DNA from 3 places in the Glaciecola sp. G7-5 genome. Region 3 is predicted to be linked to each of the others. Evidence: predicted binding sites of a transcription regulator. Region 3 holds the regulator's gene; each other region holds the start of a gene.

Region 1 (4,792 bases), 730 kb from region 3:
TGTAAACTAGCCTGCAACATAGTAACAAGGCCATTTACCAATCCTCCTTGATTAGTAATAGCAGCAACACCATTGATGGGCCCACCGCTGAGCGAGGCTAGTGCCGGCGAAGCGAACAATTCTTTTATTTGTTGACTTGTTTGAGAGGATAAAAGCGTTTCTGTATCACTTCCTGCTGGCATTGCTAGTGTTGCGTCTTTTGTTTCACTTGCAGGCATATTTGCTTTGACCTGTTTGATCACGTGATTGAAAAGCTGCTGTAAATCGCCTTTTGCACTAGCACTTATAGTATTGAGGTGCTTTAACAAAGAAGGCAATGCGACAGTGCTACTTTCTGCCCTTGGCAATACCTGATTGAGCTCACGATAAATAACCGATTGCAATTTTGTGATTTTATTTGGTATTGAAAGTTCGTTATTCCCTTTGGCCACTAAATAAGAATGCAGCACTTCTTTGATTTGCTGACTGGCGACTGCGTTAGCCTTATTATCAACAGTGTTAGTTGCCGTCGCTGAAGCATGATTGGTTTTATTGTGGAGTTCACTGTGTTCAGGACTTTTAAACAAAATAGGCGCTGAAACTTTCCCGGCCGCCGGCACATCTTGTAGGCCTGAAAGGTAAGTGTTTTCTATGGTAATAGTGACGGGTTTTGCAGTTAAGCTTACTTGAATCTGATTTGTATTATTTTGATTTTGTGCCACAAGTATAATTGCCTTGTGAAGGGCTTCTGGCTTTATTCCTTGCACAAGATGTTGCTTAATTGACGCCCCTAAGGCCGTCAAGTTTTGCGTACTCACGTCAAGCACAATTCCTTTATGCAAATTAGGCGAGTGCGGTGAAACCACAATTGACGATATCGCTTGTTTAATTTGTTTTACCTGACTTTGTAAAACGACATTGAGCTCAGCAATTGCCTGCTTGCTTAGCGAAGCTTGGGGCGATTCGCTCAACATTAGCTTACTAAGAAACTTGTTTTCGTTGTTAGTATCAAATTGCAGTGAAACTTTAGGAAGGCTTGATAACAACGATGTTAGTTCTCTAGCCAAGGTGGATGAAACTGCTCCAGGTATTTTACTATTTAAAGGTAAATCCAGCGGATAGGGCTGCCTTTTGCCAATGTTGATATTAAGTCGCAAAAGCTCAGCATTTGCCGGCTCAACAACGTTTGCAGCGAGGCTTTGCGCTGGGCTTTTGAGAAACTGCGCTTGTGCGTTTGCATTTACATTGATGTTTGGCTGACCGGTGGCATTGACTATCGCCACTATTGCCTTGGCTAAATTAGCTGCTTGTAATGTATTACTCGCTATTTGTACTTGATTCAATACCAGGGGTTGGACTTTTTAATAATACTCGTTGGGAGATCTTGCCACTGCGTTGCCAACGATGTAGCCACATTTTGCAAGGCTGGACCACTTAACTTCTGTTCAAATCCATGACCGTTTTTTTCAAGAATAAAAGTCGCTGTTTGTTGGTTTGAGGTCACCAATAATAACCTGTCACCAACGACTAGTTTGGCATTAACTGTATTTTGCAGGGTATTTTTGTCTAGCAGTAGTTTTTCCCCGCTAGCTTGTGCTTGCAATAAAACTTGATTGTTTGTTACGTTAAGCACCTGCAAACTTAAGCTTTGAGCTGATGGATCGATTACTCTTTGCGCAGGTAATCCTCGCGGAGCATAGCCCGATTGCGTTGTGTCAATCACTTTTGAAAGTGATTGTATAGTTGTGTATTGCGTATCTGCCATAGCTAGCTATCGGCTCAAGAGCTAAATTTATCAAGCATTTTTACGTAAAACCTACAATTAAAACCCTAACAAATTTCGGTTTAATGGGCCGCTTGTCGCTAATTTATAAGCAGGCACCTAGGTGACTCATTTGATTCGAATCAAATCAACGGAATATTCGATTAATTTAAGGTCAGAATTGCGCCACAACTACTGCATAAGGCGATAATTTTGTGCTAGTATTCGCGGGCTTTGCAACCATACGAGATTACGCTTTGCCCATTCTATCTGCCCATCAGGTTAGCTGCGAAAAACAAGACCGAATATTGTTTCAAGATATTGACCTGTCTGTAGAAGCGGGTGAACTGATTATGCTGAAGGGTGAAAATGGTGCGGGTAAAACAAGTTTATTAAGGATACTAGTTGGCTTAAGTACGCCAAATAGTGGCAACGTTATCGTCAACGACCAGCCGCTAAATGAAGACCTCAATAGCGCCGCCGAAAATATTGTTTATGTAGGGCATAAATTGGGCTTTAGTGCTTTGCTAACGCCGGTTGAAAACTTACAATTTTATTTACGGTTAATTGGTCAAGTTGAAGCAAACGACAACACAATACTAAACGTACTGTCAATGCTAGGCCTTGATGGTTTAGAAGATTTACCTCTAAAGAATTTGTCAGCAGGACAGCAAAGAAGAGTGGCTTTAGCAAAGCTTTGGCTTAATAAGAAGGCTGTTCTTTGGGTGTTAGATGAACCTTATACTGCACTAGACGTAGCAAGCGTAAGTTTATTAGAACAACACATTGAAACATTTTTGAAGCAAAAAAATGCCGTTATCATGACATCTCATCAAGCAACAAGTATTGCCCACCAGCAGAGGATATTTGAGTTGGAGTATCTTTGGTAATGGCAAACGAGACGACATCAACGACAGTACTTGGCGATCATTCAAACAAGGGTGTAGTCGCTGCACTTCTTGCTATGGCTAAGCGTGATATGGCATTAGCCTACCGCCAGCGCGCAGAATTAATGCAACCTTTGATGTTTTTCGTCTTAGTCATTACTTTATTTCCATTGGCGCTGGGCCCAAGCCCTCAAACCTTGCAGTTGGTGAGCGGTGCAATAGTGTGGGTCGCGGCAATTTTGTCTTTGCTCATGGGGCTTGAGCGCCTATTTCGTGATGATTATCTCGATGGTAGTCTAGAACAAATGATACTTTCCCCTACACCCCTTTACATGTTGGTGTTGGTCAAAGTGCTTGCCCATTGGCTAGTCAGCATTGTTCCGCTACTGATTATCTCTCCCTTGCTTGCGCTGTTTTTGAATATGACCCAAGTCATGTACACAACACTTATTGTTACTTTATTGCTTGGTACCCCTATCATTAGTTTGGTGGGTGCTATTGGCGTTGCTTTAACCGTTGGCTTGCAGCGTTCTGGCGTGCTAGTGGCACTGCTGCTTATTCCCCTATTTATACCGTTACTAATATTTGCCACCTCGGCAATAGAATACGCATCGATGAATTTACCTATTGCGCAACTCCTTGGTATTATGGCATCGATGCTTTTATTCACGTTGGCGCTGTCGCCAGCGGTCATCGCTTATTCATTAAAGGTAAGTCAAAACTAATGTTGAAATGGATTAACTCATACGCGCAGCCTGAAAAAGCCTATGGCGCTTGCAATACGCTACTACCTTATTTTGTCGTAGTTTTATGCGTATGCTTTCCGCTTGGGACTATTTGGGGATTAGCCTATGCGCCAACGGATTACCAGCAGTTTGATGTTTACCGCATTATTTATATTCATGTACCCAGCGCCACCTTATCATTGAGTACCTACGTAGCAATGGCGACTGCTGCCTTTGTAGGCATTGTATGGCAATGGCGTAGCGCATTTATGACGATGATGGCATTGGCGCCCATTGGCGCGGTTGTCTGTTTTATATCATTATTTACTGGGGCCGTTTGGGGAAAACCTACTTGGGGAACCTATTGGATTTGGGATGCTAGACTCACTTCTCAACTTATTCTGCTATTTTTATATTTAGGTGTGATCGCACTTTACGTTTCTTTTGATGACAAACAACAAGGTGCTAAAGCTTCTGCGGTGATGGCGATCGTGGGCGTTATCAATATCCCTATAATCAAATATTCTGTTGAGTGGTGGAATACCCTTCACCAAGGCGCCACAATCAGTAAGTTAGATAAGCCGTCTATGCCAGCGGAAATGGTGACGCCTTTAGTGATAGCGATGTTAGGTATGGCTGGCTACATCGGAACCGTTGGTTTAATAAGACTAAAAAACGAATTAATTAAACGAGATGCGCATAGACCTTGGGTTGCAAACATCTTGCAAGATGAAACTAGGGAAGCTCCAAAAATCATTCGACCATTTTGGTGGGCTATCGTATTCGCCTTATTGGCCGTAGGTGCTTATTTCATGATGCAGCAAGGCGTTAAATTTGAGTCTTACGCTAGCTTTATTGATATGGGCGGACGTGGCTTTTTTGTTTGGTTAAGCTTTGGTCTTAGTATTTTGGTCATGCTCTTGTTACTTGCTTTTAGCGTGCTTGAGCGAAAAACAATCGTAAGTGAAGCACATAAACAAAAAGCACGAGTAGAACGCATTTTGGCCGCTAGAGCCGCGGCAAAGCAAAAGAAAAACGCTAAAAACACAGAGAAAAGCGCAAATAATCCTTAATTTATAAATCGAGACAAGCAATGAACCAACGAAGAAAACAGAGACTTATTGCCGTAACTAGTATCATTTTGCTGATTGGCGCTGCCGTTGGCATTATGCTAAGTAGCTTAAGCGATAATGTTGACGCGTTTTATACTCCAAGTGAAATTTTTGAAGGTAAGGAAAAAACTGGGGTAAAGCCTGTTATTGGTCAGCGTATTAGAATTGGTGGCATGGTTGTGCCTGGCAGCGTCGAGCGTAATACCGACACACTTGCTGTTAGCTTTGACCTTGTGGACTTAGGACCGGCGGTCACTGTTCAGTTTAAAGGCATTCTGCCCGACTTATTTAGAGAAGGCCAAGGTATCGTGGCTACGGGTGTGCTTG
Region 2 (4,792 bases), 240 kb from region 3:
AAAAACATTACTAACGTGGATTAACGAGCAAGGCTATGGCGAATCAGATATAGCGTTAGTAGTAAAGGACAGAATGTAAGCTCTTATCACCTTGTTGATAACCAGTTCAACATGGTAGGCAAAGGAGACTTTGCCATTTCGTGACCTCCTCCCCGGGGGTCACTTTTTTTGCTTGTAATTCGTGCTTTTGCACCAGCCGAAAGTTTTTTTAAGGCACTAAAATCACTTTGCCTTTTACCGCCCTTGAGGTAACTTTTTGTATCGCGCCTACCGCATTTTCAAGTGCGAAGGTCTCGTCTATAACGACCTTAACTTTACCTTCGGTGTACCAAGCTATCAGTTCTTTCATATTCATCATAAAATCTTGTGGCTGATGCTGGGTAAACGAACCCCAAAATACACCAACAAGCGAAAACCCTTTAACAAGTGCTAGATTTACCGCAAACTTAGGTATCTCGCCACCGGCAAATCCAACGACCAACAAGCGCCCTGCCCATGCCATTAACCTTGAGCAAGTATGGAACATGTCTGCGCCTACACATTCATAAACTACATCTACACCCTTCCCCTTAGTTAAGGCTTTTACTGTCTCCTTGAGGTCTTGTTCGGTGTAGTTAATTGTTATGTCAGCGCCATTTTGCTTTGCAACCTCACATTTTTCGTCACTTGAGCAAACTGCGATAACCTTCGCTCCCAAAATTTTACCAATCTGCACGGCGGCTAAACCAGTACCGCCTGCGGCGCCTGTTACTAAGAGTGTTTCGCCTTCACGCAATAGGGCACGCTGTTTTAATGCGTGATGCGCAGTCGCATGAGCCGTGACTAGGCCAGCCGCTTCTGATATTGGAATTGAATCAGGGATGGGCATAACTTGATTACATGGTATAGCTACTTTTTCGGCATAGCCGCCCAATTGACAAATACCGATTACCTTCATCCCTACTTTTAAATACGGGACGCCTTCTCCAATTTCACTGATTATCCCCGCCACCTCGCTACCCGGAATAAAGGGAAGCTCAGGTTTCATTTGATAAAGCCCTTGTACAAGTAAGCTATCAGGGAAATTAACGCCAGATGCTTCAACATCAACTACAACTTGTCCTTTCCCAGCGCTAGGTGTGGGAACTTCTTCGTAAGTTAAATCAGCTATTGGCCCAAATGCATTACATAAAATCGCTTTCATACTTAGCCCTTTTTTAGTGCTTGTTTGTTGTGACCCACCACCAAGTTTTTTCCTAATTGCATCATATGTACTTGATCTGGCCCGTCTGCTAACCTAATTGTGCGCGCATATGCCAGCGTAGCAGATAAGGTCGTATCTTGCGACGTGCCTGCTGCACCATGGATCTGAATCGATTCATCAATGACTTCGCATGCCATTTTCGGTGCGACTATTTTAATTGCGGCAATAATATTTTTAGCTACTTTATTACCGTATTTATCCATATTATCAGCCGCTTTTAGCGTCAACAGTCGTGCTTGTTCTATTTTGCAATACATCTGAGAAATACTTTCGCGAACCGACTGCTGTTTACTTAAGGCTTGCCCAAATGCAATACGTTGCTCTACTCTTTCGCACGCCATATCGAGGGCTCGCTGAGCGCAGCCAATCAAGCGCATGCAATGATGGATGCGGCCAGGGCCGAGTCTACCTTGCGCTACTTCAAAACCTCTTCCTTCTCCTAAGATAAGATTTTCTTTGGGTACTTTCACATTTTCAAATAAGACTTCAGCATGACCAATGGGTTCATCTAAATACCCCATTGCAGACATTGCTCTTACAATCGTCACGCCCGGTGTATCCATTGCCACCAATATTTGTGATTGTTGGGCATGACGAGCTGCACTTGGATCGGTTTTACCCATCACGATCATTATTTTACAATTATTATTCATCGCGCCACTGGTATACCACTTACGTCCATTTATTTCATAGTGATCGCCCTTGTCTTTAATACTGGTTTCAATATTGGTCGCATCAGAAGAAGCAACGGCCGGCTCGGTCATCGCAAATGCAGAGCGTATTTCGCCATCTAATAAGGGCTTTAGCCATGTTTCTTTTTGCGCTTGGGTGCCATATTTTGCGAGGACTTCCATATTTCCCGTGTCAGGTGCACTACAGTTAAAGACCTCGGAGCTCCATAACACTCTGCCCATTAATTCGCATAGTGGAGCATACTCAAGGTTACTTAGCCCCGCACCGTACGGTAGATATTCTTTGGGCAAAAAAAGGTTCCATAAGCCCTGTTCTTTTGCCTTTGCCTTTAAAGACTCCATTAGTTCTGGCGTTTGCCAACGGTCGCTATTGTTCGCCACTAAATCATGATATCTATCTTCAATTGGGTATATTTCTTGGTCCATAAATGCAGATAGTTTATCCATTAAAGCTTGGACTTTGGGACTATGGTCAAAATTCATTATTTTCTCCTTGCCACACATTAGCTATAGGTTATTTTCGCTATATGTTTTGGCGTATCTAAATGAGGAACATTATTGAAACTATTTAATTGAAAATTTTGTTTGTTAAAGTAAAACTGACTCACACTGGTATTTTTTATTTGCAAGTTAAAGGCAATCGCTTGTTCTACAGAGGTATTAAGAAGTGCCATCAAAAATACGGCCATAGCGCCGCCAGAACTCACGACTAATGCGTTTTTGTGACTGCCTTGACGAATAAATTCAGCGCCTTTTTTTACACGCTCGCAAAATTGTAACCAGGTTTCGCCGCCACTCAGTATTAATTCATCTTGTGACCACGCTAACATGGCACTTTTTAATACCTTATACCATTCACTCCGAGGAGATGATGGTGCCGGTTTACGGTCTGGATGTGCAGCTAAAAAAGCCGCGACAATGGTTTCAAAGTTAAACTCATTCCAGCAATTATCCGTTATAATTTTATTTTCTTGCCCAGACCTAAGAATGCCCATTGCGGTTTGTTTGTGCCTTAGCATATCACCAGTAACAACTATATCGAATGATTGCCCACGCTCGGCAAAATAGTCCCCGAGTAAAGCAGCCTGTTGATGCCCTAAATCACTTAATTTGTCGTAGTCTTTTGCCCCAAAAGAAGCCTGTGCATGACGTACCAAATACATTTGCGCCATTGTTTTGCCTGTCGAGTATTGTTATTGGAAGGTTAATAGGTTTATGAGTATAAGAGTAATTGATTATGTTGATATAGTCTTATTAGTTGAAAATATAGCGCTTGCTAGTCTGCAGTAGAAAGTCACTATTCATTAATATAGATCAAGTAAATATAACTAAAACGCTGGTAAAGTAAGCTCCATCAATAGTTTTGAGCTAAATATATGAGCGTTGCTGAGTTTTTTGACAAAAAAATATTAAATAAATACAACACGACTGGACCGCGTTATACCTCATATCCAACCGCGGTCGCCTTTTCGTCTGAATTTACCGATAGCGATTTTACACGTAGTATCTCATGTGTTAACAGTGAGGGGAAAAATCCTTCGCTTTCACTCTACCTGCATATCCCCTTTTGTCATTCTCTTTGTTATTACTGTGGCTGCAATAAAATTGTGACGCGAAATGAAGATAAAGTTGCGCAATATTTATCTTATTTGAAAAAAGAAATTCGAACACGAGCCAGTAAGTTTGATGGCTTTGTTGTTAATAACGTGCATTTTGGCGGAGGTACACCAAGCTTCTTAAGCGCACGGCAACTAGACGATTTACTGCAAGAAGCCCGTCAACACTTTAACTTTTCCAACGATATAGAACAAAGCATCGAAGTAGATCCTAGGCGAATAAGCTTAGATTACGTCAACGAACTCTATGCAGTTGGTTTTAATAGGCTGAGCATAGGGGTGCAAGATGTCAATAAATCGGTTCAAGAAAAAATAAACCGTGTTCAAAGTACCACCTTTATACGAGAACTCATTGCAAGAGCAAAAGTGGTTGGCTTTGCCTCAGTCAATATAGATTTAATTTATGGGCTCCCTGGACAAGATGAGTCAAGCTTAGAAAAAACATTGATTGAAGTTGAACGCATGGACCCAGACAGGATTTCCTTGTTCAGCTATGCTCACATGCCAAACTTATTCCCGGCCCAACGCAAAATTAAAGAGCAATGGATGCCTTGTGCCGATCTAAAGTTCTCTCTTTTTAGACAAGCCATTAATACTTTATGTAATTTAGGTTATGAATTTATTGGCATGGACCATTTTGCTAAACAAACTGATGAACTTAGCATTGCAGCAAAAGAGCGCAGTTTGGGTAGAAATTTCCAAGGATATACAACAGACCAAGCAGATTGCTTATTAGGTTTAGGCGTGTCGTCTATTAGTAGTTTAGGTACCGCCTATGCACAAAACGTTAAAAGCTTAGGGGACTATTATCGCGCCATTGACGGTAAACAGCCGCTCATTGAAAAAGGTATCAGTCTTAGCCAAGATGACGTGATTCATCGCGGGCTTATCAATCAATTGATGTGCAATTTTTTTGTCGACAAAAAAGCCTTTGAAAAAAAGTATCATATTCACTTCGATAGTTTCTTTGCAGATAATTTAGCACAACTACAGCCTTTTGAAGACGACAATCTAATCACCAACGACGAAACGAGTATTACTATTCATGCAAGAGGTCGATTGTTAGTGCGTAACATTTGTATGAGTTTTGATCAATATATTGAGTCACCCGCACATCTGCGTCGATACAGTCGCGTCATCTAAATGTAAAAAGCCGGTAAATATTGCAATTATTTACCGGCACATCCTTACTCAACGTTATAAGTAGGCTATATGGGTGAGCCCGGTGGCAATGCTTTTAT
Region 3 (4,792 bases):
CTAGAAACAAAAGCTGAATATCTGCATGAAAGCTATGATCGTGACGAACTGCAAATGTTATATCAGCAATATACAGAATTTTTCGATAGTGTCGGCGGCTTCATGTCATTTATGATGCCGAAGGTCAGTGGCTTAACTTTTCAATTTGCTGATAAAGAGTTGCAACACGATCTGGACAACGGCATGAAAATAAGTAATGGAAGCTTAACAATAAGTGCAGATGAAATTGATAGCTTGAAGTTGATTAAGTTACCTAAGGCGCCCATGCGTATAACAGCGAAAACAACAAAATAATAGTTAACGGGACTATTTAGTCCCTTTGTCATTATTTTGTGGCGCCAACTCAGGTGCTATAGTGGGTTGTTCACCTGGGGCAATGTTTGCTGGGTCTTCACCGCGCTCCTCGAGTTCGTCTTTGACTTTGATATTCAATTGATATTGAATTTGTTCGGCAAGCCTATACACCGCATCTCGTCCTTCTTTAGACATTTCTTCAGCACGGTGGAATTCAAGCAAACCGACATCTCTTAATTGAGGCTCAATAAGTAAATCCGGCGGATCGCCACCTAAACGCGAGCGTGTGACTCTAGCTTGAAGTATTTCTAGCGAACTACTCATTACACTGACTATGCCTGGCGCTTGTTTTTTATTTGGTTTCGGGTCAGGGGAAAACCATTGTTTCATAAAACCACCGCTAGCATTACTCAAAAAGCGGTCTGTCTTTTGTTGATTAACCTCATGATCATGTTCAAAATTTTCAATCAACTGTGGCCTGAAATCAGCACTAAGATTGATGGCAATAACAAAGTCCGCACCTAACTGACGACATTGGTTTACCGGAACGGGATTAACTACAGCGCCATCGACCAACCATCTACCTGCATGCTCAATCGGTGGAAATAACGCTGGGATGGCACATGACGCTTGGATAGCATCGCTTATATCACCTTTGTTGAACACCACCTCTTTGCCAGAATACAAGTCGGTAGCCACTGCTGTGAATGGTAACTTCATCTCTTCAAATGTAGGAGCGCAAAATTCTTCTTTGTGCTTGGTAAATACTTTTTGTCCGCTGGCAATACCGCCTCGCCTAAAGCCCAGTCCTAATAAGCCAAACACTTGCCAGTCAGTAAGTGAATATGCCCATTCCTCTAACTCATCTAATTTACCGCTTGCGAATGCAGAGCCTACATATGCACCAATTGAACAACCGGCGACGACATCAATTTTAACCCCTAAATCCTCTAGGGCTCTGATGATTCCAATGTGCGCCCAACCTCTTGCTGCTCCTGCGCCTAACGCTAAGCCAATTTTCATGTTTACTCTACTTTAATTCTATTATTGAAACCAGATCGTCAATATCTTGAGATTCTGCTTTAGGCAGTTCAGGCGTATCAAATGCGATGTCGCCTTCACCATTTATTCGTGTTTGTACACTAAGGTCTGTAAAGTCAAACAAGGTCTGATCTAACATATGCGAAGGCACAATATTTTGCATTGCTTTAAACATAGATTCAATGCGTCCTGGGAAGCGTTTTTGCCAATCTTGCAACATTAACTTAATGTTTTTGCGTTGCAAATTTTCTTGCGATCCACAAAGATTACAAGGAATGATAGGAAAACAAAGCGTATCTGCGTATTTTTGAATATCCGCTTCAGTACAATAGGCAAGGGGACGAATAACAACATGCTCGCCATTGTCACTTACCAGTTTTGGTGGCATTGACTTTAATCTTCCACCATAAAACATATTTAAAAACATGGTTTCTAACATGTCATCACGATGATGACCTAATGCTATTTTCGTTGCTTCCAACTCTTTCGCTGTACGATACAAAATACCGCGGCGCAGTCGAGAGCACAGTGAACACGTGGTTTTGCCTTCAGGTATTTTGTCTTTGACGATTGAATAAGTATCTTCTTCAACAATCTTATATTCAATCCCTAAGCCATCTAAATAGTCAGGTAGAATGTGCTGCGGAAAACCAGGTTGCTTTTGATCGAGATTGACCGCTACTATGCTAAAAGAGATAGGGGCGATGCGTTTAAAATACATTAATACGTCGAGTAGCGTGTAACTATCCTTGCCGCCCGATAAACAGACCATGACCTTGTCACCGTCTTCAATCATATTAAAGTCAATGATTGCTTTACCGGTCTCGCGACGAATACGCTTTTGAAGCTTATTAAAATTGTATGTAGATTTGAGTTTAGCTGACATGAGCACTTCACAATAACGAAAAACCTGCTAAGTATACAGCAAGCTTATTCGTTATTGCATCACAATGTGGGGATATTTAGCCTACTGCGGTAAACGCAATATCATTTTCTGGAATACGTTGCTTTATTCCATCAAAATCAATAATGCTAATTAATTTACCGTCGACTTGGATTAGGTTTTCTTTTTGAAAGCGCGTTAACAAGCGAGAAATCGTTTCTACCGTTAAGCCTAAATAATTGCCAATTTCGTTTCTTGTCATCGACAGATTAAATTGTTTGGCTGAGTAGCCTCGTTCATCAAAACGCATCGATAAATGATTAATAAAATGCAATAAGCGTTCTTCAGCGCTGCGCTTACTCAATAACATAATTAAATTATGATCATGTTTAATTTCTGAACTCATAAAACGCATTATTTGTTGACGTAACTTAGGGTAATTACTCGAAACTTCTTCTAAGGTTTCATAAGGCAATTCGCATACCATGGCTGTTTCAAGTGCTTGGGTATAGCTTTGGTGAACTTCGTCTTTCAAGGCATCAAAGCCGATAATATCGCCAGGGAAATGGAAACCAGTAACTTGCTCAATGCCGTTTTTGTCACTTATGTAGGACTTAAATGAACCAGAACGTACCGCAAACAAAGAATGAAACTTATCGCCCGCATTAACCAACTTATCATGCTTTTGCAGAGGGCGTTTACGTTCAATAATATCATCGAGAGAATCTAACTCATGTTTATTTAAACTCACTGGAAGACACAAATGACTGAAAGTACAACTCTGACAATGTATTGATAACTCTTTATTTGACATGGGCTCTCTGCTGTTTTGCTATTCCAAGTTTGTTATACCTTGAAACAAATCGAAAATCAAAATTATTGCAAATAAAAACAATAAACTGGCAATCGTAAGTCGCGTCGCTTTGTGTTGCAATATCGGAATAAGGAAACTAGCTCCTAAACTGCTCGCAACCAAAGCGGGTAATGTGCCTAAACCAAAACAAAGCATGAACAATGCGCCTTGCACTAGGCTGCCACTGGCCAGTGACCATGTAAGTGCCGAGTAGACTAAACCACACGGTAACCAGCCCCAAATCATTCCGTAAAGTATGGTGTACCAAGGACTTTTAAATGGGATTAATTGCTTCGCAATTGGGGCTAAATGCTTCCATAGCTTAGCACCTGCCTTTTCGAAATAAATAAGACCTTTGTATATATCACTGATATAAAGAGCAAGTAGTAATAAAAATATAATGCTTAAACTTTGCAATATCAGTAAGCCTGTAACCACACTCGATGAGAAAAGGCTACCCAACCAACCCGTGAGTGCTCCAGCAATAGTGTATGAGAAAATACGCCCAGCGTTGTAGCTCAGAATATAGGGCGTGTGTGACGTGTTTTTAGGTACGGCAAAGGTAAACGCGCTTGCTATTGGTCCACACATGCCTATACAGTGGACTCCACCTGCGAGCCCAATAAGAAATGCCGAAAAGTAACTAAATTCAGACACTATTGTTTGCTTTCTTTGTCTGTTGTATTGTCTTCATTTGGTAGGTTATTCGCTTCTTTATTTTGTTTAATATCATCATCAAACAGTATGCTGTAACCTTGCCTTTCTAAATCATCAAACTGATTTGATTTAACTGCCCAAAAAAAGATGCCTATTGCGATACCAACAATTATTATCGCCAAAGGAATTAATACATAAATGATACTCATCACTGATACCTTGTTGTTACTTTTTATGTAGATGGATAACATAAAAAGCATGTTATTTATCATACCTTGTGTATTTACTACTTGGCTAGCTTAGCGCATTAAACGTGTTGAATTATATACCACAACAATCGAACTAAGCGACATACCTAAAGCCGCTTGCCATGGCGTTAGCCAACCAACAACTGCAAAAGGGAGAACCAAAAAATTGTAAGCTAAAGCCCAAGCAATATTTTGCTTTATTTTGGACTTTGTTCTCTTTGCCATGACTAGTAGGTCAACAACTGATTGTAATTTTGGATTTAGTAATACAATATCGGCCGCATTTTTAGCAAGGTCTGAAGCGTTGCCTACCGCAATGGATACGTCAGCTGCTGCCAATACGGGAGCATCATTGATACCATCACCCAGCATAACAACCCGTCGTTCTTTCGCCTGAAGTTTGCCGATGTAATTTAGTTTTGCCTGAGGGGTACTATCCCCAACAGCATTGTAAATGTTTAATTCCTCTGCAACTTTGTTGACATTAACTTGAGTATCGCCACTTAATATAGTGAGTTCATGACTGCCTAATTGACTGACAATACCAGAGGCGTCTTTGTGTACTGTGTCGCTAATCCAAAATGCGGCTATTAGGGTGTCACTTGTACTTAGTAACACATTCGCACCCTCAACTTGATTCATAGCACTTGCAGAATTCAAAGCGTTTATCATTGGCAGTATCATGGCTTGGCTACCCAAAAATAGTTGTTTATCGTCAAGCTTTACCGATATACCTTCACCTATTTTAACGGCGTATTCACTTAAGTTAAAATGTGTCGCACTGTAGGCTTGGTCATCACGCTGATGAATATATTG

What was found. The regulator FNR, encoded in region 3, switches genes on or off when oxygen is low (the NO sensors DNR and NnrR bind a similar motif). The targets are predictions, from matches to a motif close to TTGATCTAGATCAA.
Region 1: the regulator FNR is predicted to act here: its motif matches at 1,875-1,888, upstream of ccmA (cytochrome c biogenesis heme-transporting ATPase CcmA).
Region 2: the regulator FNR is predicted to act here: its motif matches at 3,240-3,253, upstream of hemN (oxygen-independent coproporphyrinogen III oxidase).

What each region holds. Positions count from the first base shown of each region.
Region 1 is NZ_CM147892.1:4,383,432-4,388,223, reverse strand. It holds gene AC0L6H_RS19385 (flagellar hook-length control protein FliK) at 1-1,322, opposite strand, end outside; gene AC0L6H_RS19380 (hypothetical protein) at 1,319-1,744, opposite strand; gene ccmA (cytochrome c biogenesis heme-transporting ATPase CcmA) at 1,957-2,631, shown strand; gene ccmB (heme exporter protein CcmB) at 2,706-3,353, shown strand; partial or broken gene AC0L6H_RS19365 (heme ABC transporter permease) at 3,353-4,069, shown strand; gene ccmD (heme exporter protein CcmD) at 4,166-4,426, shown strand; gene ccmE (cytochrome c maturation protein CcmE) at 4,447-4,792, shown strand, end outside.
Region 2 is NZ_CM147892.1:3,885,983-3,890,774, forward strand. It holds gene AC0L6H_RS17140 (DUF3718 domain-containing protein) at 1-79, shown strand, start outside; gene AC0L6H_RS17145 (NADPH:quinone oxidoreductase family protein) at 209-1,183, opposite strand; gene AC0L6H_RS17150 (acyl-CoA dehydrogenase family protein) at 1,186-2,418, opposite strand; gene AC0L6H_RS17155 (histidine phosphatase family protein) at 2,439-3,107, opposite strand; gene hemN (oxygen-independent coproporphyrinogen III oxidase) at 3,312-4,694, shown strand; gene AC0L6H_RS17165 (zinc-dependent metalloprotease) at 4,760-4,792, opposite strand, start outside.
Region 3 is NZ_CM147892.1:3,649,603-3,654,394, forward strand. It holds gene AC0L6H_RS16100 (DUF2987 domain-containing protein) at 1-294, shown strand, start outside; gene rssA (patatin-like phospholipase RssA) at 307-1,317, opposite strand; gene ttcA (tRNA 2-thiocytidine(32) synthetase TtcA) at 1,325-2,221, opposite strand; gene fnr (fumarate/nitrate reduction transcriptional regulator Fnr) at 2,298-3,032, opposite strand; gene AC0L6H_RS16120 (sulfite exporter TauE/SafE family protein) at 3,051-3,728, opposite strand; gene ccoS (cbb3-type cytochrome oxidase assembly protein CcoS) at 3,728-3,937, opposite strand; gene AC0L6H_RS16130 (heavy metal translocating P-type ATPase) at 4,028-4,792, opposite strand, start outside.